DNA from 3 places in the Methylobacterium sp. Leaf469 genome. Region 2 is predicted to be linked to each of the others. Evidence: predicted binding sites of a transcription regulator. Region 2 holds the regulator's gene; each other region holds the start of a gene.
What was found. The regulator LexA, encoded in region 2, represses DNA repair genes until DNA is damaged. The targets are predictions, from matches to a motif close to TGTTCNNNNTGTGTTCNG.
Positions count from the first base shown of each region.

Region 1: the regulator LexA is predicted to act here: its motif matches at 2,318-2,335, upstream of uvrA (excinuclease ABC subunit UvrA).
Region 3: the regulator LexA is predicted to act here: its motif matches at 3,198-3,215, upstream of ASG60_RS09490 (UvrD-helicase domain-containing protein).

Region 1 covers NZ_LMRE01000007.1:43,673-54,231, forward strand. Annotated here, with positions in the region: gene uvrA (excinuclease ABC subunit UvrA) at 1-2,147, opposite strand, end outside; gene ASG60_RS06615 (Gfo/Idh/MocA family oxidoreductase) at 2,553-3,710, shown strand; gene ASG60_RS06620 (glycoside hydrolase family 15 protein) at 3,733-5,595, shown strand; gene ASG60_RS06625 (ferritin-like domain-containing protein) at 5,771-6,268, shown strand; gene ASG60_RS22560 (hypothetical protein) at 6,432-6,581, shown strand; gene ASG60_RS06630 (STAS/SEC14 domain-containing protein) at 6,613-7,014, shown strand; gene ASG60_RS06635 (hypothetical protein) at 7,069-7,317, opposite strand; gene ASG60_RS06640 (nitrate- and nitrite sensing domain-containing protein) at 8,030-10,081, shown strand; gene ASG60_RS06645 (hypothetical protein) at 10,342-10,559, opposite strand, start outside.
Region 2 covers NZ_LMRE01000023.1:57,929-68,487, forward strand. Annotated here, with positions in the region: gene gltX (glutamate--tRNA ligase) at 1-1,138, opposite strand, end outside; gene ASG60_RS11455 (ComEC/Rec2 family competence protein) at 1,300-3,567, shown strand; gene lexA (transcriptional repressor LexA) at 3,561-4,310, opposite strand; partial or broken gene ASG60_RS22735 (IS3 family transposase) at 4,623-5,727, opposite strand; gene ASG60_RS11475 (hypothetical protein) at 5,862-6,089, shown strand; gene ASG60_RS11480 (DUF465 domain-containing protein) at 6,559-6,777, opposite strand; gene ASG60_RS11485 (DUF465 domain-containing protein) at 7,004-7,186, shown strand; gene ASG60_RS11490 (propionyl-CoA synthetase) at 7,334-9,283, shown strand; gene ASG60_RS11495 (NADH:flavin oxidoreductase/NADH oxidase) at 9,386-10,504, shown strand; gene ASG60_RS11500 (hypothetical protein) at 10,507-10,559, shown strand, end outside.
Region 3 covers NZ_LMRE01000012.1:356,584-367,142, forward strand. Annotated here, with positions in the region: gene ASG60_RS09460 (multidrug efflux SMR transporter) at 1-144, shown strand, start outside; partial or broken gene ASG60_RS09465 (transglutaminase-like cysteine peptidase) at 161-750, opposite strand; gene ASG60_RS09470 (DUF3775 domain-containing protein) at 959-1,357, opposite strand; gene nudC (NAD(+) diphosphatase) at 1,458-2,354, opposite strand; gene ASG60_RS09480 (HIT domain-containing protein) at 2,357-2,770, opposite strand; gene ASG60_RS09485 (hypothetical protein) at 2,830-3,099, opposite strand; gene ASG60_RS09490 (UvrD-helicase domain-containing protein) at 3,226-5,598, shown strand; gene ASG60_RS09495 (PhoH family protein) at 6,203-6,919, shown strand; gene ASG60_RS09500 (hypothetical protein) at 7,053-7,301, shown strand; gene ASG60_RS09505 (murein L,D-transpeptidase family protein) at 7,536-9,065, opposite strand; gene ASG60_RS09510 (acetyl-CoA carboxylase carboxyltransferase subunit alpha) at 9,419-10,372, opposite strand; gene ASG60_RS09515 (aminopeptidase P family protein) at 10,481-10,559, opposite strand, start outside.

The DNA of each region.
Region 1 (10,559 bases), on a different contig from region 2:
TTCTCCAGGCCGTCGAGGCGCTCGAACGGGGCCGGGTGCTCGTGCGCGCCGTTCAGGGTCTTCGCCACGGACTTGTAGAGCGTATCGATGATGAGGGTCGACTTGCCGCCGCCCGAGACCCCCGAGACGCAGGTGAAGGTACCGAGCGGGATGTCCACCGAGACGTTCTTGAGGTTGTTGCCCCGCGCGCCCACGAGGCTGAGCTTGCCCTTCTTCGGCTTCCTCCGGGCGGTGGGCACCCGCACGCTCATCTCGCCGGTGAGGTACTTGGCGGTGAGCGAGGCGGGGTTCTTCAGCACCTCCGCGGGCGTGCCCTGCGCGATGATCCGCCCGCCATGGATGCCGGCCCCGGGGCCGACATCCACCACGTAATCGGCCTGCAGGATCGCGTCCTCGTCGTGCTCGACGACGATGACCGAGTTGCCGAGATCGCGCAGGCGCTTGAGGGTGCCGAGCAGGCGCTCGTTGTCGCGCTGGTGCAGGCCGATGGAGGGCTCGTCCAGCACGTAGAGCACGCCCGTCAGCCCAGAGCCGATCTGGGAGGCGAGCCGGATGCGCTGGCTCTCGCCGCCCGACAGGGAGCCCGAGCCCCGCCCCAGGGTGAGGTAGTCGAGGCCGACATCGATGAGGAAGGTGAGCCGGTCGCGGATCTCCTTGAGGATGCGGAAGGCGATCTCGTTCTGCTTGTCCGTGAGTTTTTCCGGGAGCTCGGAGAACCACCTGTGCGCGTCGCGCACGGAGAGAGACGTGATCGCGCCGATGTCCTCCATGGCGATCTTCACGCACAGCGCCTCGATCTTGAGGCGCTTGCCGGTGCAGGTGGCGCACGGGGTGGCGCTCATGAACCGGGCGATCTCCTCGCGGGCGGTGTCGCTCTCCGTCTCCTTGTAGCGCCGCTCCAGGTTCGGGATGACGCCCTCGAACGGCTTGTTAACCTCGTAGGCGCGCATGCCGTCGTCGTAGGCGAAGCGCACGGAGTCCCGGCCGGTGCCCTGCAGGATCACCGTGCGCGCCGTCTCGGGCAGCTCGGCCCACGGCACGGTGGTCTTGAACTTGTAGTGCCGGGCCAGGGCATCCAGGGTCTGGCCGTAATAGGGCGAGGTCGATTTCGCCCACGGGCCGACGGCGCCGCGCTTGAGGCTGAGCTTGGCGTCCGAGATCACGAGTTCGGGGTCGATGCGCATCTCGTGGCCGATGCCACCGCAGGTGGGGCAGGCGCCGAACGGGTTGTTGAACGAGAACAGCCGCGGCTCGATCTCCGCGATGGTGAAGCCCGAGACCGGACAGGCGAACCGCGACGAGAAGGTGATGGGCTCGCGCGCGGCCTCGCCCTCGGGGGTGTCGGCGAATTCGATCAGCGCGATGCCGTCGGCGAGATCGAGGGCGGTCTCGAAGGAATCGGCGAGGCGCGCGGCGATGTCGGCCCGCACGACGATGCGGTCCACCACCACGTCGATGTCGTGCTTCACCTTCTTGTCGAGGGCCGGCACGTCGTCGATGGCGCAGTACTCGCCGTCGACGCGCAGGCGCTGAAACCCCTTCTTCTGGAACTCGGCGATCTCCTTGCGGTACTCGCCCTTGCGGCCGCGCACCACGGGCGCGAGCAGGTAGAGCCGGCTCTTCTCCGGCAGGGCGAGCACCCGGTCGACCATCTGGCTCACGGTCTGGCTCTCGATGGGCAGGCCGGTGGCGGGCGAGTACGGAATGCCGACCCGCGCCCACAGCAGACGCATGTAATCGTAGATCTCGGTGACGGTACCGACGGTGGAGCGCGGGTTCTTCGAAGTGGTCTTCTGTTCGATGGAGATCGCCGGCGAGAGCCCGTCGATCTGGTCGACGTCGGGCTTGCCCATCATTTCGAGGAACTGGCGGGCATAGGCCGAGAGCGACTCGACGTAGCGGCGCTGGCCCTCGGCGTAGATGGTGTCGAAGGCGAGCGACGACTTGCCCGAGCCCGACAGCCCGGTGAACACCACGAGCCGGTCGCGCGGGATCGTCAGGTCAATGTTCTTGAGGTTGTGCTCACGCGCGCCGCGCACGGAAATCACGCGGGCGTCCCGGGCGCCGTCGAACAGCTTCTCGATGTCGGCCTCGACCTTCTCGACTTCCGCTTGCCGGGCGGCGGCTCTGGCTTTGGCTTTGGCCATGGAATCTCTTCACGCTTCGGGTCGGTTCGACAGGCTTCGCATCCGCCGGCCACCCGCATGTCGGGCGTCGGGTGTCCGAGACAAGGTGCCGCCACCGGCCGTGCAAGTCCGGCCGGTGGCGGGCTGGACGGGCGGAAACGCCGACCGGCATCGGCTTCCACGATATCATTCGGAACAAAATGAGTACACGGACGATGTGGGGCATCAACGCCTGCGATCGCGACGGGCGTATCGGATCGCGGCGTCGCTACGGCCGCCGCGCTCGTCGGGTCCGGCCGGACGGATCGCCACCTGAGGCGGATCGTATCCCCCCGCAACGATCGAGGAGGGCCTCCGTTGACTGCCCGTGCGCCGCCTCCTGCGGCCCGGGTGCCACGCTTCGCTCGCTCTCGTTTGGAGACCCGCATGAACATCGCCTCGGCCCTCGGTCTGACCTCCGGCAAAAAGGTCCGCTACGCCTTCGTCGCTCTTGGTGACATCACCCAGGAAGCCATGCTGCCCGGCGTGGCCCACACGGGCAATTCCGAGGTGGTGGCCTTCGTCACCGGCGACCCCGAAAAGGCGTCCGGCGTCGGCAAGCAGTACGGCGTCACCGCTTCCTACACGTACGACCAGTTCGACGAACTCCTCGCCTCTGGGACCATCGACGCGATCTACCTCGCGACGCCGAACTGGCGCCATGCGGAGTTTGCGATCCCGGCCCTCAAAGCCGGTATCCATGTGCTCGCCGAGAAGCCCCTGGAAGTGTCGACGGAGAAGTGCCGCGCGATCCTCAACGTCGCCGAGACCTCGCCGGCCAAGCTGATGGTGGCGTACCGCCTGCATTTCGAGCCCGCCACCCTGGCGACCATCGATCTCATCCGCTCCGGCAAGCTCGGCGACCTTCTCACCTTCTCCTCGACCTTCACCCAGATGGTCTCGCCGGAGAACCACCGGGCCCGGAACGGCGTCGAGGCCGGCCCGATCTTCGACATGGGGCCGTATCCCGTGAACGCCGCCCGCTACGTCTTCGGCGACGAGCCGACGGAGGTGGTCTCGGCAGTGGGCGTCCGGCACCCGGATGCGGGCTTGGGCGATTTCGACGACACCGTGGCGGTCACCCTGCGCTTTCCCGGCAACCGCCTCGCACAATTCGTCCTGTCCTATTACGGCAACACCCTCGACACCTACGCGGTGGTCGGCACGAAGGGCAGCGTCGAGGTCAATCCCGCCTACATGTACGGCAAGCCCCTGGAACACACCGTGACTCTCGGCGAATCGAAGAGCCACGCAAGCTTCAAGAACACCGACCATTTCGGCGGGGAGCTGAAGTACTTCTCCGACTGCATCCTCGAGGATCGCAAGCCGGAGCCGGACGGCGAGGAGGGCTACGCCGACGTGCGCGTGCTGGAGGGCATCGTCCAGGCCCTGAAGACCGGCGGCCCCGTGGCCCTCGAACCGTTCACCCGCACCAAGCGCATCGATACGAAGGCACAGGAAGAGACCTTGCGCGCCCAGAAATCACCGGCGCTCGTCAACACCTCGAACCCGGGCAAGGGCAAGGACAAAGTCCCGAAGAACTGACCGCCCCCCGCAGACCCCGACGATGACTCTGGAACGCGATTCGACCATGCACAAGGGAACGAGCGGCGACCCGGACCGCGCGGATGAATCAGGTCGGAGTTCCGGCGCTGAGGTTCCGATCCAGGACTACGCCGCCCTCGGCGACGGCCGGTCCGTGGTCCTCGTGGCGCCGGACGGGACCGTCGCGTGGTGGTGCGTGCCCGAGATGGACTCGCCGCCGCTGTTCGACAGCCTGCTCGACCCGGAGGCCGGGGGCTACTTCCAGATCACTCCCGAGGGCGCGACCCGCGTCGCACGGCATTACCGCCAGGACAGCAACGTACTGGAGACGGTGTTCGCCTCCGACACGGGCCGGGCGCGGCTCACCGAGTCGCTCAACAGTTCCACGGCCGGACGCCTGCCCTGGTGCGAGCTCGCCCGCCGCATCGAGGTGCTCTCAGGCACGATGACCTTCCGCATCCGCGCGGTGTTCGGCACCCGCGGCGACACCGCCTCGCCCTGGCTGCAGCCGACCCCCAACGGCTGCGTGTTCCATGTCGGCCCGGTCCTCGGCCTGTTCCGGTGCAGCGACAACGTCACGATCACCGAGGAGGCGGACCGCACCATCGCGGCGACCGTGACCCTGACGGCGGGCGAGCGCGCCACGGTGGCGCTGCTCGCCGGCGAGGACGAGCCCCTGGGCGTGCCGGCGATGGACGAGATCGACCGGCGCATCGACATCAGCGACGGTGCCTGGCGGGCCTGGGCCGAGAGCCTGCGCTATGCGGGTCCGTACCGCGACGCGGTCCGGCGCAGCGCGCTCGCGCTCAAGCTGCTGCTGTACTCGCCGAGCGGCGCCATCGCGGCGGCGGCCACCACCTCGCTGCCCGAGCGCATCGGCGGCCCGAAGAACTACGATTACCGCTACGCCTGGATCCGCGATGCCGGCTACGCGGTGAACGCCTTCCTGCGGGTGGGCGCGATGCCGGAGGCCAAGGCGGCGTTCTCGTGGCTGATGAACCGCCTCGACCGGCACGGCCCGCAGGTTCTCTACACCCTGTGCGGAGATGTCGGCCCCGAGGAACAGACCCTCGACCTGCCCGGCTATCGCGGCTCCCGTCCGGTACGGGTCGGCAACGGCGCCGCGCTCCAGCACCAGCACGGGATCTACGGCGACATCTTCGAGACGGCGGCCCTGTTCGTCGCCGACGGCAACATCCTCGACCAGCGCAGCGCCATGGTTCTGTCCGGGCTCGCCGACCAGAGCGCCGATCGCTGGCGGCAGAAGGATGCGGGCATCTGGGAACTGCACGAGCCGCAGCACTACACCATGTCGAAGATCAGCGCCTGGCAGGGGCTGGCGCGCGCCGTCGAGCTCGCCGAGGCCGGGCACCTCCCCTCGACCTGCGTGCCGCGCTGGAAGCGCGAGCGCGACCGCATCGCCGCCTGGGTGGAGGCGCATTGCTGGTCGGAGACGCGGGGCGCCTACACGTTCTATCCCGGAACCGAGCGCCTCGACGCCTCCATCGCCCTGGCCGTGCGCTTCGGCTTCGACGGGCGCGACCGGCTGTCGGCCACCCTCGACGCCGTGCGGGCGGAACTCGGGCATGGCCCGTTCCTCTACCGCTACTCCGGGGCGGAGCGGGAGGAGGGGGCGTTCCTCGCGTGCTCGTTCTGGGTGGCGGAGGCCCTGGCCGAACTCGGGCGCCAGGACGAGGCCGAAGCCGCCTTCGCGGCCGTCCTGGGGGCCCTGCCGCCCGGCGTCGGCATCCTGAGTGAGATGGTCGACCCGGTGACGGGGGACGGCCTCGGCAACACGCCCCAGGGCCTGAGCCATCTCGCCCTGATCCACGCCGCCTGCACCCTCGGGGGCGACCGGGCGGACCCGGTCCGGTTCCGCCTGTGAGGCATCCGGATGCAGGACAAATTCACTTAGACATAGGTTAAATCAGGCAAGCGAGGCTTTATCGATCCGCGGCGTCGAACAATGCAGCAATCAAAACACGTTGGAGAAGGCCGTTCATTGCCCGGAACGTTCGCGGACCGATGCGGTTGATGGAGGAAACCAAGGGAGATTCCTCATGTCGGCACCCAGCAGCTTGAAAGACGTCTATCTCGACGAATTGAAGGACAGCTGGTCGGCGAACGACCAGATGGTCCGCGTCGTCCAGCAGCTCAGCCAGAAGGCCAGCGACGGGACGCTGAAGCAGATGCTGGACGGGTCGGTCGACGGCATCAACAAGCACACGGGCATTCTCAAAGCGCTCATCGAGCAATGCGGCGGAACCGTCGAGCCCGAGCATTGCAAGGGCATGGAGGGTCTGGTCAGCGAGGCGCGTAAGCACGCCGGCGAAGAGGCGCCGCAGGACGGCAAGCTGCGCGATATCGTGATCATCGCGCAGTATCAGCGCATGGCCCATTACGGCCTCGCGGGTTTCGGGTCCGCCGCCGCCTACGCCAAGGCGCTGGGCAAGTCCGACGACGAGGCCAAGCTCAAGCAGGCCGTTTCGGAGATCTACAAGGGCGACGCCTTCGCGAGCCACCTTGCCGAGACCTTGCAGGGGGTCGCGACCGCCTGACGATCGCCGTCGCGGTCGCCCGGGGTCATACGTCACGAATGGGGTCGGGCCCGACGCCCGGCCCTTCCGGCGTTCGGCCCCTGTCGTGTCGGTCACGGGCGAAAGCCGGGAACACACCCGAGCGTCGCGGCTTGATCTCTGCATTTCAGCGGGAGAGAGCACCATGAGCCCAGGCGAGACCCACGACGCGTCCGAGACGAAGTCGGACCAGACGCAGCCCACCCCCCAGCAGCCCCCCAAGGGCGAGCCGCATCCGGCGATCCCGCAGGAGGACGATCCGGAGATCGAGAAGACCGAAGAACAGCCGAGCTGACGCCCCCCGCCCGAGAGACGAGGCAGAGTTCATGAACAGTGCACCGGACGGTTCGGTGATCCGGCGTGAATCACCGCGCCCGGATCTTCTGGCTTTCGAGATCAAGGACCGGATCACAAAGGCGGATATCGAGTGGATGTCGGCCGTCACCGACGAGGCCATGAAGAGCCTCGACACCATCGACATGCTGATCGTTATGTCGAACTACGAGGGCTCCGACCTCGGCGCGACCTTCGACGGCTACGCGGCGAGCGTGAAGGCGCGCTCGCTGGCGCACATCCGGCGCTACGTCGTCGTGGGTGCGCCGGCCTTCGCAAAGGCGATGATCGACCTGTCAGGCTTCGTCATGCCGGTGGAGACGAAAACCTTCGATCTCGCGGACGAGGGGGCGGCTTGGGCCTGGCTCGCGAACCCGCCGACGACCAAGGCGTAGACGCTGCCCCTCAGACCCGTCCGGTGCGCGTCGGACCGCGCATCGGAAGGGATTTTAGCGAGCGGCGGTCGCCTCGGCATCCGCCACGATCCGAATGGTGCGCGCGGCGTTAAGGGGCTTTGCCACGACCACGAGGTTCGGCGTGGTGGTGAGGTCGCTGACACGACGCACCTTCTGGGTGTCGCGGGCCTGCTCGCGGAAGAGCGGCGGGGTCAGGTACGTCGCCTCGCCAGCAACGGCGGCGCTCGCCACGAAAGCGGCCGACACGAGGGTGGCGAGGGTGAGGGCGGTCATGGCGCGCATGGGAAAATCTCCGTTTGGGCAGCTCAATGCCGCCCGATGAAGTGATTAGACCACGCTTTTGTGCGGTGCGGTATGCTGTTTTTGCAGCGCACTATAGCGCCGAGCCGGGGTCGCGGATCAACTATAGCGCCGATCCTATATTGCAGAGCACAGGAGAGATTGGCTCGAGCCATGCTCCCCGCGCATTCCCCAGGGTTTCGTTAATTTTCAATGCAAAAATAACTTGGTCGAGGCGAAAGTTTTTCTTCTCAGAGGCGGCAAATCCCAGACTCCGGTAACCCGATCGGCATTTTCGGGCCGGTCGACCGGACCGACGGGTCGGGCCACTGGCACGCGTCTCCACCATCGCCGGTCGCGGCGACGTCTGCCCCGGGAGGCACGCTGCGATGGTCCGATCGGCCACGCTCGGTCCGCACGGCCCCGTGGGTGGTCCTCCTCGGACCTTGGCCGCACGCCATCCGCGAGTCGCGGGCCATCCCCACCCGCACGGCTACCAGGGTTCATCACTGAAACCGCACCGCACGCAATCATGTGGCGAGTCAAATCCGTGGATCACAACCAAACGAAGCATCGGTTCGCGGTATTGTTCGCCTCGACGTGCGATGAAGTTTGCATCAATTAGGATTAAAAATTAGGCATTTCATCGTGCGCAAACACGACGTTTACATTCGTAATGCAGTCAGAGCGGGACTTCTTCTTCTGGGTTGCTCCGATGCTCGGTTCCGTTCTCTCGTCCCTCCGCGGCCGAATTCTCCTCGTCGCCCTGGCGCCGTGCCTCGCCTTCGCCGTGGTGGCGAGCATTGCGCTCTCCGGGCGAATCGAAGAGCGCGGCCGTATGGTCGAGGTGGAGCGCCTTCTCGGCCTCGCGGGTCATGCCGGCGGTTTCGTGCACGAGGCCCAGCGCGAACGCGGCGCCTCCAGCCTGTATCTCGGATCGAAGGGTATCCGGTTCCGCGCCGAACTCGACGCCCAGCGCGGCCGAACGGATGCAAGCCGCGAGCGTCTCATGACGAGCTACGCCTCGATGGAGACGGGCGCCGCCGGCGGACTCGCCTTAAGGGGTAGAACCCTCGCCGCCGCCCTCGCGGGTCTCGCCGCCCACCGTCAGGCGGTGGACACCCTCGCCCGCAGCCCGGCCCAGAACCTCGCGGCCTACACCGATCTCATCGCCAAGGCCCTCGACCTCGTGCGGGACATGTCCCAGGTCGCGGACGACGCCGCCCTGAGCGCCCGCGTCTCGGCCTATTCGTCGTTCCTGTCCCTCAAGGAACTCGCCGGCCAGGAGCGTGCGACCGGGGCCGCCATCATCGGCAGCGGCCAGCTCGATTTGCCGGGATTCTCGCGGCTGACGGCCCTCGGCGCCGGTCAGGCGATCCACGAAACCCTGTTCCGCCTCGCCGCCGATCGCGCGCAGGCCGAACTCCTCGACGCCGTCGCCACGAGCCCGGCGGCCCGGGAGGTCGAGCGCCAGCGCGCGATCGTCCTGGCGACGATCCCGGGCCAACCCCTCGGCATCACCGATGCACCGGGCTGGTTCACCGCCGCGACGCAGCGCATCGACGCGCTCAAGGGGATCGAGGATCGACTCGTCGACGATCTCGGGCGCGCCGCGGCAGCGGCACGTTCGGGCGTGGAGCGTAGCGCCGTCCTGTGGTTGAGCGCCAGCGTGGCGACCCTCGCCCTGTCCTGCCTCGTCGCCTTCGGCTTCGGCACCGCCATCGCCCGTCCGCTCACCCGGATCGCCGATGCCCTGTCGGCTATCGGGCGCGGCGCGGATGCCGGCCCGCTTCCCACGAAAGGCCCCCGCGAGGTCATGGCCATCGCTCGCGCGGCCGCCGAGTTCCGCGACAGCCTGAGCGAGGGCCGGCGCATCCGTGCGGAGTCCGAGCAGTTGACGCACGCTTCGGCGGCCGAGCGGCGCCAGGCGATGCTCGCCCTCGCCGACGGGTTCGAGGCGCGGGCCGGCGGCATCGTCGAAGCGGTCTCGGCGGCCTCGGCCCAGCTCGAAGGCGCGGCCTACGCCCTGTCGCAGGCGGCCAACGATACCTCGACCTTGAGCGGCGCCGTCGCCAGCACCTCGCGGAATGCGGCACTCAGCGCCGATACGGTTGCGGCGGCGACGGAGGAACTCAGCGCCTCCGTGCGCGAGATCGGCACTCGCGTCGAGACTTCCGCCACGGTGGCGGCCCAGGCCGAGCGCGATACCGCCCGCATGGGCGAGGACGTGCGCCGCCTCGCGGCGGCGGCCGGCAGCATCGGCGAGATCGTCGGGCTCATCTCCAGCATCGCCGGCCAGACCAATCTGCTCGCCCTCAACGCCACCATCGAGGCCGCGCGGGCCGGCGACGCTGGCCGAGGTTTCGCAGTGGTCGCCGCCGAGGTGAAGGAACTCGCCAACCAGACCACTCGGGCGACCGAGGAGATCGCCGCCAAGGTCCAGGAGATCACCGCTTCCACCTCGGCGTCCGTCGAGACCATCGGGGGCATCGCCACGGTGATCCAACGCCTCAGCACCCTGTCGCAGGACATCGCCGCGGCGGTCCAGCAGCAGGACGCGGCCACCCAGGAGATCGCCCGCACAACAATCCTCACCTCTGACGGCACCCGCCAGGTCTCGACCCACATCGCCGGCGTCAGCGAGGCGGCGGAGTCCGCCCGCTCGGGCTCGGACCAGGTGCTGACCGCCGCCAGCGACCTCGCCCGTCAGGCCACGAGCCTGCGCGCCGAGGTCGACGGGTTCCTCGCCACCGTACGGGCGGCGTGAACCGAACGGGAACGATACGCTTTCCGCTTGATCAGTTCGGCAGGGTGGTGAAACGCCGGTCCCCTCTCCTGGAAGGAGAGGGAGCACCGACACGACCGTTCGATCCGAGATGATCAACCGGAGGCGGTATGAGACCCCGTGCCGAGAATTGGCAGCTCGGGAACTCCCGATCGACGTCCCGATCCTTCGATACCCCAGATCGGGGGCCTTCGGCACGTCGAGGGCCGAGACCCAGGATCAATCCGGGTCTCAGGTCCGCGTCAAGGGGCCTGGAAGACTTCTTCGACCCATCCTGTGCGGAGCCAGGCCGGCATGCGGGCGTGGCAGCGGAACCCACGGTCGCGGGCGAGGTCCGCGACGACATTCTGGCGGTGGTCGCCGTTCTGGACGGCGGATTCCTGATTGATGCTGAGGAACAGGCCGCCGGGGCGGATACGGTCGAGGTAGCGTCCGGCATCCGCCGGCGCCATCTCGGGCA
Region 2 (10,559 bases):
GGCGGGCCGCCGTGAGGTAGTAGGCGCTGTCGAGGAGGTCTACGAGGGTCTTCGCCCGCTCCTTCAGGCCGGGCATCGCCGCAATCAGCTTCTCGCGGAGTTCGGGTGCCATGGGCGAGGCGATGCCGCGCGACGGGCCCAGGGCCGGCAGCACGCCGTCGAGGGCTGCGACGAGATCCGCGTCGTCGGCGCCTCGGATGTAGAGCCCGTTGAGATTCTCCAGCTTGGCGAAATCGAAACGCGCGGGCGAGCGCCCGATGGACTTGAGATCGAAGGCCGCGATCATCTCGTCGGTGGAGAACACTTCCTGGTCGCCGTGGCTCCAGCCAAGGCGCACGAGGTAGTTGCGCAAAGCCGCCGGCAGGTAGCCGAGATCGCGATAGGCGTCGACGCCCAGCGCCCCGTGGCGCTTCGACAGCTTGGCCCCGTCGGCCCCATGGATGAGCGGGATGTGCGCCATGGCCGGTGCGTCCCAGCCGAGGGCATCCGAAATCTGGCGCTGGCGCGCCGCATTGGTCAGATGGTCGTCGCCGCGGATAACCTGGGTGACGCCCATGTCGTGGTCGTCCACCACCACGGCGAGCATGTAGGTCGGGTTGCCGTCGGAGCGCAGGAGCACGAGGTCGTCGAGGTCTCGGTTCTGCCAGACGACGCGTCCCTGCACGCCGTCCTCGACCACGGTCTCGCCTTCGAGCGGCGCGCGCAGGCGGATCACCGGCTTCGCCCCGGCGGGCGCCTCGGACGGGTCGCGGTCGCGCCAGCGGCCATCGTAGCGAAGGGGCCGGCCCTCGGCCCGCGCCGCCTCGCGCATGGCCGTGAGTTCGTCCGGCGTCGCGTAGCAGCGATAGGCGTGCCCCGACGCGAGCAAAGTCTCCGCCGCCTCCCGGTGCCGGTCGGCCCGGGCGTACTGGTAGATGACATCGCCGTCCCAATCGAGGCCGAGCCAGCGCATCCCGTCGAGGATCGCGTCGATCGCCACCTGGGTCGAGCGTTCGCGATCCGTATCCTCGATGCGCAGCAGCATCCGGCCGCCGAAGCGACGGGCATAGAGCCAGTTGAACAGGGCGGTGCGCGCGCCGCCGATGTGAAGATAGCCCGTTGGGGAGGGCGCGAAGCGCGTGACGACGGTGGACGACATCGATCTTGGCTTAGACTCTGTAGGGAAGCAGGCGGACGGCGGATCGACCGGCCCGGGGATGGGCATGTAGCATGCGCGAAGGCAGGCGTTAAGAAATCGTCACCCCCACCCCTCGGAATGGTGAAGGGTCGCACGCGGGTCACGCCCGGAGGTGTCGTGGGATGGGGCAGGGAGGCGCACGGACCGCCGGACGGATGTGGGTGCGCGCCGCCGCCCGCGTTCCCGCGCCGTCCCTGTGGCTCGGCACGCTTCACGAGGGTGTCGCCGCTGGATTCTCCCGGGAGGTCGAACAGCGCCGACTCTTTCCCTGGCTCGCGGTGGCGTTCGGCCTCGGGGTGCTGCTTTGCTTCACTGCGACCTCCGGGCCGCCATCCCTGGGGGCACCGCTCGCCGTTGCGGCGATCCTCATCGCTCTGACACCCGTCTTCGCGGCCAGACCCATGGTCCTGGCCGTTCTCGTCGGGCTCGTCGCCGCATTCCTTGGTTTTACGGCCGCCACGTTCCGCCTCGCGCAGGTGGCGAGCCCGGTGCTGGCCAGAACCACCATCGCGCCCCTCGTCGGGCTCATCGAAGCCCTCGACGAGCGAGAGGAGGGCGCACGACTCATCGTTCGTGTCGAGAGCTTCGGCACCCTCGCGACAGAGCAGCGGCCCCGTCGGGTGCGGGTGTCGTTCAAGAAGGCACCGCCGCTGAAACCCGGTGATCGCATCGCCGCGACGGCGCGCCTGCTTCCGCCTCCCGAAGCGGCGCGGCCGGGCGGCTACGATTTTGCCCGCGATGCCTATTTTCGCGGGATCGGGGCGGTGGGCTCCCTCATCGGCACGATCCAAGTGCGGCCGCCCCCGGAGGATTTGCCACGGTCCTTGCGGCTCGCCGCTGCAGTCGACGACGCCCGCAACGCCCTGACGCGCCGCATCACCGACGCCAATGGCGGGCAGGCCGGCGCCGTCGCGGCCGCCCTGGTGACGGGCAAACGCGGCCTCATCAACGCGGAGACCAATGATGTCCTGCGCGCGGCGGGAATTTATCACGTCGTGTCCATCTCAGGTCTTCACATGGTGCTGGCGGCCGGGGTGGTGTTTTGGCTCGTGCGCGCGCTTCTCGCGCTGGCGCCGGCGCTGGCCCTGCGCTGGCCGATCAAGAAGATCGCCGCCGCCTGCGCCATGGCGGGTGTGACGGCCTATTGCGTGTTCTCCGGCTGGGATATCGCCGCCGAACGGGCGCTGATCATGACCCTGGTGATGCTCGGTGCGATCCTGGTGGACCGACCGGCCCTGAGCATGCGCAATCTGGCGCTGGCGGCCCTTATCGCCCTGGCGCGTGAGCCGGATGGGCTCCTCGGCCCGAGTTTTCAAATGTCTTTCGGGGCGGTGGCGGGCCTCATCGCCTGCGCTCCGCTCATCGGCGCCGTGAGCTTGCGCGGGCAAAGCGCCGGTCCCCTCGGACGCGTTGCGATCTGGATCGCCACGGCGATCATGGGCACACTTGCGACGACCCTGGTCGCACAGTTCGCGACGGCACCGTTCGCGACCTACCACTTCCAGACGGTCCAGCCCTTCGGCCTCGTCGGAAATGCCTTGACCCTCCCCCTGGTATCGCTCGCCGTGATGCCGGCGGCGGTACTCGGCATCCTGGCCTACCCCTTCGCCCTCGATCAGCCGGTCTGGTGGCTCATGGGTCTCGCCGTGCGGGGGATGCTGACGATCTCCACCTGGATCGCCGGGTTCGATCGCGCCACCTACGTGATCCCGGCCTTCGGACCCGGCGCCCTCGCGGCGATGGCCCTTGGCCTCGTCACGCTCACCCTACCGGTGTCGCGGCTGCGCTGGCTCGGCCTCCTGCCGATGGCCGTCGGCGTAGCCCTGGCCGCGAGCGCGACGCGGCCGGATCTCTATATCGACCGCGAGGGAGCTGGAATCGCCATTCGCGCCCAGGACGGACGCCTCGCAACCCTGGGGAAACCGCCAGCCTTCGTCCTGGAGCAATGGCTGAAGGCCGATGGCGATGGACGCCGGGCCGGCACCGTCACCGCCCTCTCGACCGCTCGGTGCGATCGGCTCGGCTGCACGGCGCATTTGCCGGACGGAAGAGTGCTTGCACTCGTCACCGACAAACGCGCTCTCCACGAGGATTGCATCCGTGCCGACGTTCTAATCACCCGTCGCGATGCACCGCCGGCCTGCGCCGCCAAACTCGTGCTCGACCGTCCATTCCTGGCTGCCCACGGTGCCGCGACGATCCGCTTCCCGCCAAAGGCCGATCCGATCATCACCACGGCACGACGCGCCGGCGAGAGTGTACCCTGGCGCCCGGTGCGGGAAACGGTACCGACGCGGACCCCGACGCCGGCTGTCCCGACCGCGCCGACAGCGCCAGATACAGACGAACCCGAACCTCCCTCCGAAGGCTCGGGCGAGACTCTTCAGTAGCGACGGACCAGACTGACGAGGCGTCCCTGGATCTGAACCCGATCGGGCCCGAGCACCCGTGTCTCGTAGGCGGGGTTCGCCGCTTCTAGAGCGATGGACGATCCACGCCGGCGCAGGCGCTTGAGGGTCGCTTCCTCGTCGTCGATGAGAGCCACGATGATGTCGCCGGTGTTGGCGGTGTCCTGCTTGCGGATCACCACCAGATCACCGTCGAGGATCCCGGCATCGACCATGGAATCGCCGCGCACCTCCAGGGCGTAATGCTCGCCACCCGAGAGAAAGTCCGGGGACAGGGTGACCGAGTGGCTCTGCTCCTGGATCGCCGAGATCGGCGTACCGGCCGCGATCCGGCCCATGACCGGGATGGTGATGGCACGACCGTCGCCATCCGTCGCTCGCGTCGTCGGCAGGCGTGCAACCGGCATGCGCTCGACGGTGCCCTTGCCCTTGCCCCCCTCGACGACGCTCGGCGTGAAACGACGCGACTCCGTCGGTGCCGCAGCGCCCGCGCCCGACTGCCCGCCGAGACTCTCGGGCATCCTGATCACTTCGATGGCGCGGGCGCGATTGGGGAGGCGCCTGAGGAAACCACGCTCTTCCAGCGCCGTGATCAGCCGATGGATGCCCGACTTCGACTTCAGGTCGAGGGCATCCTTCATCTCATCGAACGACGGCGGTACGCCCCCCTCGTTCATCTTCTGTTGAATGAACTGGAGCAGATCCAGCTGCTTACGAGTCAACATGAACGGCACCCGTCCTCGAACAGTACAAAGCGGCACTAAGCCACAGAAACAAATCGCGAACAGGTTATGCGTTCCGGAAGTGTTCTGCAAGGGTTCTCAGGAAAGATACATTATGGAGAGGCCGGGCGAAATTGGCGATGAGCCTGTCATCGCCAATTGGCGGCAAACCGATAATATTGTTTATCATCAATTATTTAGCAGGGTTTGGATGCCCCCCCGCTGGTCCCTGCTTTGGCCTGCCCCCATGCGGTGGCCCAAGTTCGAAGTTAGTGCATCGTCGGTCTGGAGTTGACCCCGTTTGTGGTCCACGGCCTATGCAAGGTCTCGGGCTGTGACAGCTTGGTTGGCGAAGGCTCGGCGCGTCAAGCCGCCCAGGGCCGTGTGGGGTCGATCGTCGTTGTAGTGGCACCTCCAGTCCTCGATGCGGTCGCGGGCATCAGCCAGCGACAGGAACCACGAGGCGTTCAGGCATTCCGCTCGTAGGCGGCCGTTGAACGACTCGACGTAGGCGTTGTCGGTCGGCTTGCTCGGTCGTGAGAAGTCGATCTCGACCCCGTTCAGGTAGGCCCACTGGTCGAGCATGCGACCGGCGAACTCCGGCCCATTGTCGACCCGCAAGCTCTTGGGCCGTCCCCTCAGCTTGACCGAGGCGTCGAGCGCCTCGGTGACCTGGAAGGCGCGGAGGTTGGCTCTCGGTGTGAGCGAGAGCGCCTCTCGCGTGTGGCAATCGACGACCGTCAGGATCCGGAACGGACGCCCGTCGAACAGGCGGTCGGCCATGAAGTCCATGGCCCAGACCTCGTTGGGTCCACCGATCGCCGGTCGTCCCTGGCGATACCGCCAAGCCCGCTTGCGCTTGGGCAGCTTGGACCGGATCGACAGCCCTTCGTCGCGGGTTGTTCCGGTAGGTGCGCTTATGGTTCACCTCCCAGCCCTCCCGTCGCAACAGGATGTGCAGCCGCCGATAGCCGTAGCGCACCCGCGCCGCGGCCATTTCTTTCAACCGCATCCGCAGCGCGACCTGAGGGTCCGAGCACTTCCTGTAGCGCTGGGACGAACGGCCGAAGCCGGTGGCCTGGCAGGCCCGACGCTCACTGATGTCGTAGGTCACCCGCAAGTGACCGGGCGACTTCACGGCGAACGGCGGGCCTCACCACTGATCCTTGAGGACGTCCTGCAGCATCGAGCGGTCCAGCGTCAGGTCGGCGACCAGCCGCTTGAGCTTACCATTCTCGTCCTCCAGCTGCTTGAGCCGTCGGATCTCCGGCACGCCCATGCCGACGAACTGCTTCTTCCAGCGCTAAAACGTCGGCTCCGATACGCCCATCTTCCGGCAGACCTCGTCCACCGTCGCGCCGTTCTCCGCCTGCCGCAGGGCGAAGGCGATCTGTTCATTCGTGAAGCGTTTGCGAGGCATGGCATCCACCCTCCTTCAGGGTTCAGGATGCCCGAAAAACTTGCGCTCAGCGCGGACCAGTTTCTGGGTCAGCGTCACGTCGGAGCCTGAACACAGCCGTCACAGGGGTGGGTAATTACTAAGTGGTGGCGGCTATGATCCGAACCGACAACGAACTGATCGCCGAGCTTGAGGCGGTCATGCAGAGATTGCGGGAACTGGAACTGATCACTTCCAATATGGAACGCTTCTTCGAGGTCGGGGAATGGTTGCTGTGCTTTGAGGGTGCCTGGATGCTTGCGCGAGACGATCCTGATCATCCTTTGCAATCGGACAAATCGTATCTGGCGTTGGTAGCGTACTTCGCGGGCGAGATAGCGTGACAGGGTGCTCGCGAACGCACTGCGATCCCACCCTCGGTCTGCGGCATGGGTGATCGATGATCCGAGGCCCTTTCAGGCCGGATCAGCGAGCGTCGTGAGAACGCGATCCATTTAGAGCGCGTCCCCCTGCTGCGAGATCGCGAAGCTCGGCGTCGGCGTCTCGGGCGACCACGCGAACCCTCGGGTCTTAGGATCGTCCGTCCCCAGAAACCCACCCATGGGTGCCCGGGGGGATGGCGATCGTCAGTTGCGTTGAGAGGACGGTCAGGAGAAATTCGGTCCGCAGCGTCGCCCTCTTGGATCGTCCGCTTCCAAACTTCGACGCTCTGGGGCCAACAGTCTGCGAGGCAGCCGGTCGAGGCGCACGTCCAACCGGCGACGCTTGGCCTTCCCGTTCTCCGCGCGTGGATCTCGCGGGCCCTGCATAGCCCTCGCGTCATCCCGGTTCGGCGAAACCGGCCGGCCTGGGTCAGGCGATGATGTCCGGCGTGATCTGGTCTTCGATGTAGGAGATCCGGTCGCGCAAGGAGAGCTTGCGCTTCTTGAGGCGCTGGATCTGGAGCTGGTCGCCGGCGACGCTCAGTTCGAGGGCGTCGATGGCGCCGTCGAGGTCGCGGTGCTCCTGCTTGAGCCGCTCCAGCTCGTCGGCGAACGCCGTCGGTTCGTCGTCGTTCAACGCACTCGCCATCGCACCCTGTAGCCCCGGGATTCCCGTGCTCCGACCATGCGGCACCGCTCCGCCGACGGCAAGAACCCCCGGCGCGGCCTGCACAGGCAAGGTCTCACAGGAGCCGATTAACCACGCCCGAGGCCGGTCCGGAAAAACCCGCAAGCCTGGCCGCCAATAGCCTTCGACAGCCGGCTTCACATATGTCAGTCTCCGATTCGTCGAAACGAGACAGGAGAAGACACTCATGTCACTGCAGACGCACCTGACCCAGCTCGCCCGGAAGCACGAAGCCCTCGAGCGGGAGATCCACGACGCCAAGCACAGTCCCTCGGCGAACGACCTGCGCATCGCAGAACTCAAGAGAAAGAAACTCCTTCTCAAGGACGAGATGAACCGGCTTCGAAGCGACACCGATTCGCTGCACTGAGCCCGTACAGGCCCAAATTTTTCTCTGAGCGTTCGCCGCCGCCCCTGGTCTCCAGGGCGGCGGTTCTCGTTTGCGGGAAGCCCGCCGTCCCGCATAAGGTCCGGCTCAAGCCGGCGACCACGACCGGTCCGACGACCGGAGGATTCGATGGACGCCCCCGCCAACGCCCGGCCCGGCAACGCCGCCTATTCCGAGATCCACGCCGCCTCCCTCGCCGACCCCGAGGCGTTCTGGCTCGCTGCGGCGCAGGCCCTCGACTGGGCGAGCCCGCCGACCCGTGCCTTCGACGCATCGGCCGGGGCCTGCGGCCGCTGGTTCCCCGACGGACGCCTCAACGCCTGCCACAACGCCGTGGACCGCCACGTCGCGGCCGGTCGCGGCACGCAGGCGGCGATCCGGTACGATTCGCCCGTCACCGGCACCCGCCGCACCATTACGTACGCGGACCTGCTCGACGAGGTGGCGACCCTCGCCGGGCTCCTGGCCGCGTGCGGGGTGGGCCCCGGCGACCGTGTGGTGATCTACATGCCGATGGTGCCCGAAGCGCTGTTCGGTATGCTCGCCTGCGCCCGCCTCGGGGCCGTCCATTCCGTGGTGTTCGGGGGATTCGCCGCCAACGAACTCGCCATCCGCATCACCGACGCCACGCCCAAGGTGGTGCTCGCGGCCTCGTGTGGGATCGAGCCGAACCGCGTCGTCGCCTACAAGCCGCTGCTCGATGCCGCCATCGCGGCGTCGTCGCACACGCCGCATGCCTGCCTGATCCTGCAGCGCCCGCAAGCGGAGGCGACCCTGGTGCCGGGGCGCGACCGGGACTGGGCCGAGGCCGTCGCGACCGCCAGGGCGGCGGGCCTCCGGGCGGCCTGCACGCCGGTGGCGGCCACGGACCCGCTCTACATCCTCTACACCTCGGGCACGACGGGCAAGCCGAAGGGCGTGGTGCGGGACACCGGCGGCTACTGCACGGCGCTGGCCTGGACCATGCCCAACCTCTACGACGTGGCGCCCGGCGAGACCTATTTCTGCGCCTCCGACATCGGCTGGGTGGTGGGGCATTCCTACATCGTCTACGGCCCGCTGCTGCACGGCTGCACCACGATCCTGTACGAGGGCAAGCCCGTCGGCACCCCCGATGCCGGCGCCCTGTGGCGGGTGGTGTCGGAATACGGCGCCGCCTGCCTGTTCACGGCGCCCACGGCCCTCCGGGCGATCAAGAAGGACGATCCGCGGGCCGAGCGCGTGCGGGACCACGACCTCTCCCGCTTCCGCAGCCTGTTCCTCGCAGGCGAGCGGGCCGACCCGGATTCCGTCGCCTGGGCCGAGCGGGCGCTCGATCGCCCCGTCATCGACCATTGGTGGCAGACGGAGACGGGCTGGGCCATCGCGGGCAATCCGCTGGGTGTCGGCCTGCTGCCGGTCAAGCACGGCAGCGCCTGCGTGCCGATGCCGGGCTACGACCTCGCCGTGCTTGACGAGGCGGGACGTCCGGTGCCGGAGGGCACCATGGGCACCATCGCGCTGAAGCTCCCCCTGCCGCCCGGCTGCCTGCCGACCCTGTGGGGAGCGGACGACCGCTTCCGCACGAGCTACCTCACCACATATCCGGGCTGGTACGACACCTCGGACGCGGGCGTGGTCGATGCCGACGGCTACGTCACGGTGCTGGGGCGCACGGACGACATCATCAACGTCGCCGGCCACCGCCTGTCCACGGGCGGGATGGAGGCGGTGCTGGCCGCGCACCCCGATGTGGCCGAATGCGCCGTCATCGGCATCCGCGACGCCCTGAAGGGCGAGCAGCCCTGCGGCTTCGTGGTGCTGAAATCCGGCGTCGACCGCGACCCCGGTGTCATCGAGACGGAGCTCGTCGCCCTGGTGCGCGAGCGCATAGGCCCCGTCGCCGCCTTCAAGCTGGCGCTGACGGTCGCGCGCCTCCCCAAGACGCGCTCCGGAAAAATCCTGCGCGGCACCATGAAGCGCATCGCCGACGGCGAACCCTGGACCCTGCCGCCGACCATCGACGACGCCGGCACCCTCGACGAGATCGACGCGAGCCTCCGGGAGCGTGGCTTGGTGTCCGACGGGCAGACACCCTGACGGGCAGATGCCCCGGGGGATACGGGCCCCTCCCGGGGGCGGAACCCTAGCGGGCGCCGCGGGGTTCGGCCAAAAGCACGGGACCGCCCGGGAGAGCCACGCATGACCGTCCGCCTGTTCGAGCCCCTGCGCCTCGATGACCTCGAAATCGAGAACCGCATCATCGTGGCGCCCATGTGCCAGTACTCGGCCCATGCCGGTCAGGCGGGCGACTGGCACCTCATGCATCTGGGGCAGATGGCGCAGTCCGGCGCCGGGCTCCTGACCCTGGAGGCGACGGCAATCTCCCCCGAGGCGAGGATCTCGCCGACCGACCTCGGCCTCTACTCCGATGCGACGGAACTGGCGCTGGGACGCGTCCTCGATTCCATCCGGGCCTCCGCGCCGATCCCCCTGGCGATCCAGATCAACCACGCCGGCCGCAAGGCCTCGAGCCACGCCCCCTGGGACGGCGGCGCCCAGATCGCACCGGACGCCCCCGACGGCTGGCGTACGGAAGCACCCTCGGCGGTGGCCCACGGCGCCGACGAGGTGCCGCCACACGCCCTCGATGCGGAGGGGCTGAAGCGCATCCGCGACGGCTTCGTCGCCACCGCGCGGCGCGCGCTCAGGCTCGGGATCGACGGGTTCGAGCTGCACGGGGCGCACGGCTACCTGCTGCACCAGTTCCTCTCGCCCCTATCGAACCGGCGGACCGACCAGTACGGCGGCGATCTGGCCAACCGGATGCGGTTTCCACTGGAATGCTTCGAGGCCGTGCGCGACGCCGTGCCGGCGGGCAAACCCGTGTGGATGCGCGTCTCGGCCACCGACTGGGTCGAGGGCGGCTGGACCGTGGAGGAGACCGTGGAACTCACCCACGCCCTCAAGCGCCGGGGTGCGGCCGCCATCCACGTCTCCACGGGCGGCCTCTCGACGGAGCAGAAAATCCCCCTGTCGGCCGGCTATCAGGTGCCGTTCGCCGAGCGGATCAAGGCCGAGACCGGGCTGACCACCATCGCGGTCGGGCTGATCACCGAGGCGGCCCACGCCGAATCGATCCTCGCCGCGGGCCAGGCCGACGCCGTCTCGCTCGCCCGCGCGTTGCTCTACAACCCGCGCTGGCCCTGGCACGCGGCGGCCGAACTCGGCGCGAAGGTGCGGGCGCCCAAGCAATATTGGCGCTCCCAGCCGCGCCAGTACAAAGACCTGTTCCACGAGACCCGTCACGGACAACGCTGAGCATGGACGACGACATCACCACCTTCTCGGTCCAGCGCGTCCGCTACGACGAGGA
Region 3 (10,559 bases), on a different contig from region 2:
ACGATCTGGACCGGCATCGGCGCCGTCGGGGCCTTCGTGCTCGGCATCGCGGTGCTGGGCGAGGAGGCGAGCCCGGCCCGCATCGTCGCGGCCCTGCTCATCGTCTCGGGCCTCGTGACCATGAAGCTCGCCAGCCCGCAGTGACGTCGCGCAGGACGGCTCAACGGTTGGCGGTGGTGACCGGCGAGGTGGCGCGGCCGAGGGACACCCAGGCCTGCGTGTCCTGGCTCTCACGCTTGATGAAGGTGTAGCCGGTCTGGCGCCAGGACTGGACCGCGTTGGTCTTGTTGTCGAGGATGAAGTCGCCCCGGTCGGTGATCAGGGTGAGCACCGCGTGGCCCTCGCCCTTCTCGTCGATGACCACGGTCATCCGCATGGCCCGGCGCGGCAGGCCGGTGCGACGTGGAGGTGGTCCATGTCGGTGACGGCCCGAATGGCCTTGTTCACCCGGCGGTTGACGGACACGATGGTGTTCCAGGTCGCCGCGTCGAGCGCGATGGTGGCGGGCTCCGTGCGGTCGACGGCGCACTCGGCGGCGTAGCTCTCGCAGAAGGCGACCCAGGCGGCGATGGGCTTGGCGGCGGGGCCGCTGGCGATGACGCTCGGGGTGGCGGGCAGGGAGGCGAAGGTCTGGGCCGGGGCGGCCACGGGGGCGGCGAGAAGACCACCGAGAAGACCGGCCAGAAGCGCGGCACGGCCGAGGCTTCTGCCCGTAACCGCTTCCAGGCACTTCGAAATCGCGATCCGCATGGCCGGCCCGTTCCCGTTAATCTTCTGTTAACGAAAGGTCTCACGGCGGCCCGAGCGCGGCAATCGCCGGGTTAATAAAGGGTTAACGGTGTGGATAGTTGCACCGCAGGCGAAAGAAGCCTGACCGTACCGGCCTCCGTCCGAACGAAAAAACGCCCCGACGGGGTGACCGGCGGGGCGCTTGGGAGCGGTGGTTGTGAGGGGCGGGTCAGGCCTGCGGCAGGTCCGGGGTGATGCCGAGGTTGGCCATGCCCTCCGCGAGGAGATCGGCGGCGTTGGGGGTGCCGAGGAGTTCGCGGGCGGCGCCCTCGCCGACGGATTCGCGCTCGCGGGCGAAGCGCACGGCGTCGCCCCACTCCTCGGCCTCCATGTCGCCGCGCCCGACATAGACCAGCGCGAGGAGGTCGGCGCGCTCGTCGTCGTTGAGCGCCCCGATCATCGACCGGACCTCCTCCTCGGTGGCGTCGTCGGTGCCCGAGGTGAGGATGTCGGTGGCGCCGTCGTCGATGGCGTTGGAGCCGGAATCCGGGTCCGTCGGGCCCTCCTTCACCTCGACGGCGCGCAGGCGCAAGATGATCTCGGTGACGGTGTCGACGGCGATGTCCATGGGCGTGTTCCAGACTCGTGGGCCGCCGGGGGCGGCGGCCTCAAGCAGGCACAACCCACGAGGTCCGCAAGGGTTCGCGGGCGGGCGTCGGGGCCCGCCTTCAGGCGGTCCCATCCACGAAGGCGCGCATGAGCAGGTGCGCGATGGCCATGGGCGGCGGCACGGTGAGGCCTTCCGGGTGCGTCCCCGCGATCATCGCCGACATGTCGTCCCGGGTGAGCCAGCGGGCGTCGGTGAGCTCGACGGGATCGAGGGTGATCGCCTCGTCGAGGGCCTCGGCGACGCAGCCGATCATCAGGGAGGCGGGGAACGGCCACGGCTGGGACGCGTGGTACGTCACCGCGCCGACGCGAATCCCGACTTCCTCGAAGGTCTCGCGCCGCACGGCCGCCTCGATGGTCTCGCCGGGCTCCAGAAAGCCCGCGAGGCAGGAATACATCGCCTCCTTGAACCGGGGCGAGCGGCCGAGCAGGCAGCGATCCCCCCGCGTGATCAGCATGATCACCACCGGGTCCGTGCGCGGGAAGTGGTGGGTGTCGCAAGACCCGCAATCGCGCCGGTAGCCGCCGGCGGCGAGCTCGGTCCGGGCACCGCAATTGGCGCAGAATCGGTTCCGCGCGTGCCAGGCCAGAAGCGATTTCGCCGTGGCGACGAGCCCGAGTTCATGAGGCGCGACGGATCCCTCGGCGGCGAGGCTGCGCAGATCGTTCGTGGCGAGATCGGGTTCGGCGTCGAACGCCTCCGCGCGCTCCGGCGCCAGGGCGGCGGCGAAGACCGGCGCCCCGTCGAGGCGGCCGAGGAACAGGGTCGGGCCGGGCGCGGCGATGCGCTCCGGATCGAGCAGGGCGGAGCCGTTCGCGAGCACGATCCGCTCGCCCGCCATGGCGACGAGGCGGGCGCCGGGCGCGGTCAGGAGCGGCACGGCGGCGGCGCTCTCGGCCGAATGGCGCACGAGGCGGTTGTGGACGTAGCCGAGACCGGCGAGGGGGTCCGTCACCCTCAGGCCGCCGCGAACAGGGCGCCGATGCGCTCGATCATCTGGGCGCGGGCATGGTGCGGATAGGGCCGGGCCTCGCCCACCCCCCAGACCGGGCGCGGCCAGGCCGGGTCGGACAGGAAGCGCCCGATGACGTGGACGTGGAGCTGGGGCACGACGTTGCCGAGTGCGGCGACGTTGACCTTGTCGGGCTTGGCGAGCGCCAGCATCACGCCCGTCGCCAGACGCATCTCGTCCATGAGGGCGTGCGCGTCGTCCACGCCGAGATCGGTGATCTCGCTTGCGTCGGGGCGGCGCGGCACGAGGATCAGCCACGGGAAACGGGCATCGTCCATCAGCAGCACGCGGCACAGGGCGAGGTCGCCGGCATGGACCGTGTCGGCGGCGAGACGCGGGTCGAGGGTGAAATCGGTCATGGGGGAGCGATGTAGGGCGAAGCGCGCCCGGAAGCGAGGCGCCCGCCCCCCCCCCGCTCCTACCGCCGGGGCGCGATGATGGCCGGTCCCGCGCTCGGCTCCGGGCGGAACAGCTCGTTGCGCTGAATCTGCATCCGGTTCTGGCTGTTGTCGAATTGCTGCTGGTTCTGGATCCCGCGGATCTGGCTCTGGGTCGAGAGCCGCTCGTTCATGTTGTTGAGGGTGTTGGGATTGCCCGAGGATTGGGCCAGGGCCGGTCCGGCGCCCGCCGCCAGGAGGGCGAGGGCCGCCAGGGTGCGGGTGGTCGTGATTCGGGGTGACGCGGTCATGGCGAAGCCTCCCTGTGGGGCGATGGGGTTCTGCCGAGACGACGCGCGGGGCGAAAGCCGGGTTCCCCCACGGGCGCTTTGCCGCCCGCCCTCGACGCCGTTCGCGTTTTGGTCCAGGGATGCGGCATGAATCAACACCCCGACACGGCGGGGGCCTCGCGGCCGGTGCCCGCTTCCGACGCGCCCACCTCCATCGCCGCCCGCGCCATGGCCTCCCTCAGGCCGCAGGGCTCGCCCTACCTGGAGGGCCTGAACGACGAGCAGCGCCGCGCCGTCGAGGCGACGGACGGCCCCGTCCTCGTGCTCGCCGGCGCCGGCACGGGCAAGACCCGGGTGCTCACCACCCGCATCGCCCACCTCATCGCGACGGCCAAGGCGCGCCCCTTCGACATCCTGTCGGTGACCTTCACCAACAAGGCGGCGCGGGAGATGAAGCACCGCATCGGCGCGCTCATCGGCCCGGCGGGCGAGGGCATGCCGTGGCTCGGCACCTTCCACTCCATCGGCACCAAGATTTTACGACGCCACGCCGAACTCGTCGGCCTGCGCTCGGACTTCACGATCCTGGGCATGGACGACCAGCTGCGGCTGATGAAACAGGTGATCGTCGACCAGAACATCGACGAGAAGCGCTGGCCCGCCCGCGCCCTCGCCTCGGCCATCGACGGCTGGAAGAACCGCGGCCTCCTGCCCGAGCAGGTGCCGCCGGGCGAGGCGGGCGCGTTCGCCTTCGGCAAGGGCGGCGCGCTCTACACCGCCTACCAGGCCCGCCTGCTGACCCTCAACGCCGCCGATTTCGGCGACCTCCTGCTGCTCTGCCTCAAGCTGTGGCGCGAGAACCCGGACGTGCTGGAGAACTACCAGCAACGCTTCCGCTACATACTGGTGGACGAGTACCAGGACACCAACGTCGCCCAGTACCTGTGGCTGCGCCTGCTGGCGCAGGGCCACCGCAACGTCGCGTGCGTCGGCGACGACGACCAGTCGATCTACGGCTGGCGCGGCGCCGAGGTCGACAACATCCTGCGGTTCGAGCACGACTTTCCGGGTGCCACCGTGGTACGCCTGGAGCGCAACTACCGCTCCACCGGCCACATCCTCGCCGCCGCGTCCGGGCTCATCGCCAAGAACGAGGGGCGCCTCGGCAAGACCCTGCGCACGGAGGACGTGCCGGGCGAGAAGGTGACGGTGGCGGGCGCCTGGGATTCGGAAGAGGAGGCCCGCCAGCTCTCCGAGGCCATCGAATCGCTCCAGGCCAAGCAGCACCCCCTCTCCGAGATCGCCGTGCTGGTGCGGATCTCGGCGCAGATGCGCGAGATCGAGGACCGCTTCGTCCAGTTGGGGCTCCCCTACCGGGTCGTCGGCGGCCCGCGCTTCTACGAGCGCGCCGAGATCCGCGATGCGCTCGCGTATCTCCGCGTGACCCAGAATCCGTCCGACGACCTCGCCTTCGAGCGGATCTTCAACACCCCGAAGCGGGGCTTGGGCGACGCGACCCTGCAGATCCTGCACGGGTATTCGCGGTCCCAGGTCGTGCCCCTGCTGCAGGCTGCGCGGCTCCTCACGGAGACCGACGAGCTGAAGCCGCGCGCCCGCTCCGGGGTGCGCGCCCTCGTCGAGAGTTTTTCGCGATGGGCCCGGATGGTCGGCACCAAGCCGCATTCGGAGGTGGCCCAGACCATCCTGGAGGAATCCGGCTACACCGAGATGTGGCAGAAGGACAAATCCGCCGACGCGGCCGGGCGTCTGGAGAACCTCAAGGAGTTCGTGCGCTCCATGGAGGAATTTCCCGACATGGCCGCCTTCCTCGAACACGTCTCCCTGGTGATGGAGGCGAGCGAGCAGGAGGGCGCCGACCGGGTGTCCCTCATGACGCTCCACGCCGCCAAGGGCCTCGAGTTCGACACGGTGTTCCTCCCCGGCTGGGAGGACGGCCTGTTCCCGAACCAGCGGGCGCTGGACGAGAGCGGCCGGGCCGGATTGGAGGAGGAGCGTCGGCTGGCCCATGTGGGCCTGACCCGGGCCCGCAAGCGCGCCAAGCTGTCCTTCGCCGTCAATCGGCGCATCCACGGCCTGTGGTCCTCCACGGTGCCGAGCCGGTTCATCGACGAATTGCCGCCCGGCAGCGTCGACGTCATCGACGCCCCCGCGCATTTCTCTGCCGGCGCCTCGCGCTTCGACCGCAACCCGACGCCGTTCGGCTCGTCCTACGGCACCCCCGGCTGGCAGCGGGCGCAGGCCGCGACCGCCAACACCGGCAATTTCGGAAGCACGCCCGCGCGCAATCCGGCCAACCGCGGGTCCGGCCCACGCCAGATCGAGGGCGAACTCATCGCGAAATCCACCGGCGCCCCCTCGGCCTTCTCCGTGGGCATGCGGGTGTTCCACACCAAGTTCGGCCCCGGCGACGTCGCCGCGGTCGACGGGAACAAGCTCACCGTCGATTTCGACAAGGCCGGGCAGAAGATGGTGCTGGACAGCTTTATTCAAGCGGCGTGAGCGGGCTTGTGGCTGGAAGGCCCGCTTTCCCATCCACGACCTCATCCTGAGGTGCTGCGTCAGCGGCCTCGAAGGAGGGCTCCAAAGAGCACACTGGGTCCTGGAGCCCTCCTTCGAGGCCTCCGCTTCGCTCCGGCACCTCAGGATGAGGTCGTGGGTGAGGCGGGGACGAGATTCGCCAGCCCGCGAGAAAACTTCTCTCCGCGCGCCCAAGTCCAAAATCATGCGGACTTTCTACATCAATGGTCGAGAATATTCGACCGTCATGCCGCCGTCGCTTCCGGTGCGGCATGGTGCATGCAACGATCGATGGGCGGACGAAGCGTGCCTCACACAACTCCCGATCGCCGCTGGTTCTAAACCGTGGACGCACCGGTGCAGCGGGAGTTTTGCGAGAGACACGAAGACCGGGCGCCTTCGCCATCCACAGGCAAGGCCGCCCGGCCGGGAACCGCCCACTTGCGGCCGGATTGGCTGGTGACGGACACTGGTGCCCGGTCGAGGGAGAGGACGAGGATTACGGCAAGAGGGTTCGGCGCGTCACGTTCAACAGGTGCAGTTCAGATTGAGTCCGGTTGGCCAAGTCCAGGTGGAGTATTGATCGATGAAGAGACGGCGCACACGACTTGAACTTGTGGAAGATCGCCCCGTCCGGTTGCACCGGACCCGCTTCGACGAGGAACGCAACCTCAGCCCGATCCAGCCCCTGACCGACCGCCAAGCCCAGTATCTCGACGCCCTGGCCCTTCACAAGCAGGTGATCGTGCTCGGCCCCGCCGGCACCGGCAAGACCTTCATCGCCGGCACCCGGGCGGCGGACCAGCTCCGCCAGCGCCGGATCGGCAAGGTGATCATCACCCGCCCCAACGTGCCGTCGGGCCGCTCCCTGGGCTACTTCCCCGGAACCCTGGAGGAGAAGATCGCCCCCTGGGTCGCGCCGCTGACCGAGACCATGAAGGAACGCATGGGCGCGGCCGCCTTCGATATCGCGGTGAAGACCGGCGACATCGAGGTGGTGCCGTTCGAGGTGATGCGCGGGCGCACCTTCAAGAACTGCCTCGTGATCCTCGACGAGGCGCAGAACACCACCACGGCTGAGATCAAGATGTTCCTCACCCGCATCGGAGACGATTGCCAGGTGATCATCAACGGCGACGTGTCGCAGACGGATCTGCGCGAGACTTCGGGCCTGCGCACGGTGATCCACCTCATCAAAAGCCGGATGATGCCGATCCCCGTGGTGGAATTCACCCTCGACGATATCGTGCGCTCGGGAATTTGTGCTGATTGGGTGCGGGCTTTCGAGGAAACGAATCTCTGACTCGTGGGTTATCAGCGGCGGGCATCGCGGAGCCCGCCGCTCACTCCGGTGCGCGCCACGTGTCCTTCACCCGCAAGGGCCGGACGTGCAGACCGGGTGCCGCACTCGGACAAGAACACAACGGGAGTTCCACGTGAGGAAACTGACCTTCGCCATCGCCGTGCTCGCCTCGCTCGGCGGTGCCAGCCTCGCCACCTCCGCTTCGGCCGCGCCCGGCGCGCCGATGGGCGTCACCGCCCCCGAGACCGTGTCCACCGTGCAGATGACCCGCATGGAGCGTCGTATGGAACGCCGCATGATGCGCAACCGGATGGAGCGCCGTATGGAGCGCCGCCACATGCATCGCAAGATGATGCACCGCCGGATGATGCGCCGCATGTAATCGATCGCCGCGCGCGATCGAATCGGAAAGGGCCCCTCGCGGGGCCCTTTTTTCATTCGGGATAGGATGTGTGTGTTTGGCGAGGCCCGATTTCGTGCTTCCAGGGGAGACGAGGCGACGGCCTCTGCCGCATCGCGCCGTCAGGGCCCGACCGATGCCGTGTCATCCCGGGGCCGTGCAGCGGCATGACACCGGTATCGATCCGGGAGCGTCTCTCTTCCGGAGCGCGTCCGCTCAATCCTTCGCGGCGGCGTTCCTGGTGATGGAGCCGGTGGTCTTCGTGGGCGACTTCGCCGCCTTCTCCTCGGCGGTGACGATCGTGGCGGGCTTAGGTTTCGCCGGCGGGTTCGCCGCCGCATGGATCTGCCCGGCATGGGCAACCTTCGCCGGGGCCTTCGGAGTGAGCTTGGCCGGCGCCGGATCGGCCGCGACGGCGGGCGGGATCGTCGCCGCGTCGGCGGCCGGGGTCGCCGGAGCGGGACCGTTGCTGAACAGGTTGCCGAGCAGCTTCTTGTAGGCGGCCGGATCGCCGTCGGCGTCGGCCACCATCACGCGGGCGGGTTTTGCCGGGGCCGGCTCGGCGGCGGGTTCGGCCTTCGCCATCAGGGTGGGGCTCGACACACCCGGCTTGGTCTTGCCGGCCTTGGCGGCAGCCTGCGCGGCCGCGGCCTTGGTGGGAATCGGCGCCTCGGCGCTGGCGAGCATCACCGGACGGCCCTTGGCGTCGACCTCGATCTCGCGGGCGCCCGCGATGGTCTCGGGCCGGCTGACTTCGCCGAGGTGGTGGCGGGCGTAGTCCTTCGGATCGTAGGGCTGCTCCGGCTCCTCGGGCTTCACCAGGTTGGCGAAGGCCAGGGTGCTGGCCGGCGGCTGCGGCCGGAACACCGGGTTCTGGCTGCCGTCCTCATAGACCACGCGGGTGGCGGGCGTGCCCTTGGCGACGAGTTCGGCGATCTCGCGGTTGTCGCGGTCGCGCTTCTCGGCGACCTGCGGGTCGACCCGCGGGGTGCACGAGCCGGCGGCCGCGTCCGAGCCGCCGAACACGTAGCGGGCGCCGCACAGGCCGACCTTCGGCTCCTCGCGCAGGGCCTCGAAGTAATCGGAGCCCTCCTTGAGGTTCTTCCAGAACGGTGCGTTGGGGTCGTTGCGGAACTTCGCGACGTTCGCCGCCGTCATCCGGAACGGATAGGACTGGAACTGAAACGCCCGCTGGCCCCCGGCGAAGGAATCGCGCGCCAGCGCATAGATCTCGCCCATGGATTCGTCGGTCATGGCAAAGCAGCCCGCCGACGAGCAGGTGCCGTGGACCATGATATAGTTGCCCGTGCGGCCGTTGGCCCGATCGTAGGCGTTGGGGTACCCGGTGTCGAACGAGAGGTAATACGACGAGTTCGGGTTCATCTGCCCCGGCGTCACCGTGTAGAAGCCCTCCGGCGCCTGGCGGTCGCCCTGCTTGGTCTTGGGGCCGAGCTGGCCCGACCAGCGGCAGATCGGGAACGTCTTCAGGAGCGCGTACTGGCCGTTGGTGCCGCGCTTCCACACCTCCATCTCCGCCTCCTTCTTGTAGGCGCGGATGAGGATGGGGTCGTTCTGGGCCATGCCCTTCTGGGTCATGAGCGCGAGGGTCTTGGGCGGCACGGGCGCGAGGGCGCGCAGGGGAACGCCGCCGCCCGTCGAACCGTCCTGGCAGGCGCCAAGCGAGATCGTGAGCGCGGTGAGGGCAGCGATCACGGACGGGCGCAACGCCGACGGGCGCACAGCCATGGGGAACCCCGTTCTCAAAAGTCACGCGTCCGCGGGATTCTCCCGTCGGACGCCACTCCCCAACACAATAGCTCCGTTAAACTTACCCTCTTGTTACCGCAAGGCGATGGCAGCGGCGGCCGAGGGAGCCTGTGAATCCCGGGCATGGTTCGACGGACCCGCGGAACCCCGCTCCGGGGCCCAACAAACCGTACGCGAAGCCATTGGTGCGGAACGACTTTTCATCGTGGTCGCGGCGTCGTCCACCATCCGACGCATGTGCGCTCCCGCACGGCCCGTCCGAATAAACGTTAAAAGGTTCCTGCCACGAACCTGCGACAAAACGTCCAGCACCCGTATCGTTCCCCGGTCGGCTACAGCTTCCGGCCGATCTCCAGGAACTTGACCGAGCGGCGGTCGAGGATCTCGTCCGGCGACAGGCCGTCGAATTCGGTGAGCGCGCTGGCTATCGCCTGTCCGGCGGCGGCGGTGGCGGCGGCGCGGCCGCGATGGGCGCCGCCCGTGGCCTCGGGCACGATGGTGTCGATGATGCCGAGCCGCAGCAGGTCCTGCGCGGTGATCTTCATGGCGGTGGCGGCGTCCGCCGCCCGGCCCTGGTCGCGCCACAGGATCGAGGCGGCCCCCTCGGGCGAGATCACGCCGTAGATCGCATGCTCCATCATCAGCACGCGGTTGGCGGTGGCGAGGGCGATGGCGCCGCCGGAGCCGCCCTCGCCGATGACGAGGGCGACGTTGGGGACGCCGAGCCCGAGGCAGGCTTCCGTGGAGCGGGCGATGGCTTCGGCCTGGCCGCGCTCCTCCGCCTCGATGCCGGGGAACGCGCCCGCCGTGTCGATGAAGGCGAGCACCGGCAGGCCGAACCGGTCGGCCATCTCCATCAGGCGCACGGCCTTGCGGTAGCCCTCGGGCTTCGCCATTCCGAAATTGTGGTGCAGGCGCGTCTCGGTCGAGTGGCCCTTCTCCTGGCCGATGACGCACACCGACCGGCCCCGGAACCGGCCGAACCCGGCCACGATGGCGGCGTCCTCGCCGAAGGCACGGTCCCCGGCGAGCGGCGTGAACTCGGTGATGAGATCGGCGCAGTAATCGACGAAATGCGGCCGCTGCGGATGGCGGGCCACCTGGGTCTTCTGCCACGGGGTGAGCGAGGCGTAGATGTCCGACAGGGCGGAGGCGGCCTTGGCTTCGAGACGCCCGACCTCCTCGGTGATGGACACGGCGCCGTCGCGGGCGCCCACCGCCTTCAGTTCCTCGACCTTCGCCTCGAGTTCGGCGACGGGCTTCTCGAAGTCCAGGTAGGAGCGCATCACCGTCATCGGTCTCAAGGTCCATCCCAATCGCGGGCGCCGGGGTTTTGGGGACCCGGTGCGGTGCGGGGTGTTGGCGAAGGCCGGGCGGGTGTCAACCGCGCGGGGTCAGGCGAGGGGGCGGGTGGCCGCGTCGAGCCAGGCCCGCGTCGGGGCGTCGAGGTGGGGGCCGAGGGCGTCGCGGACC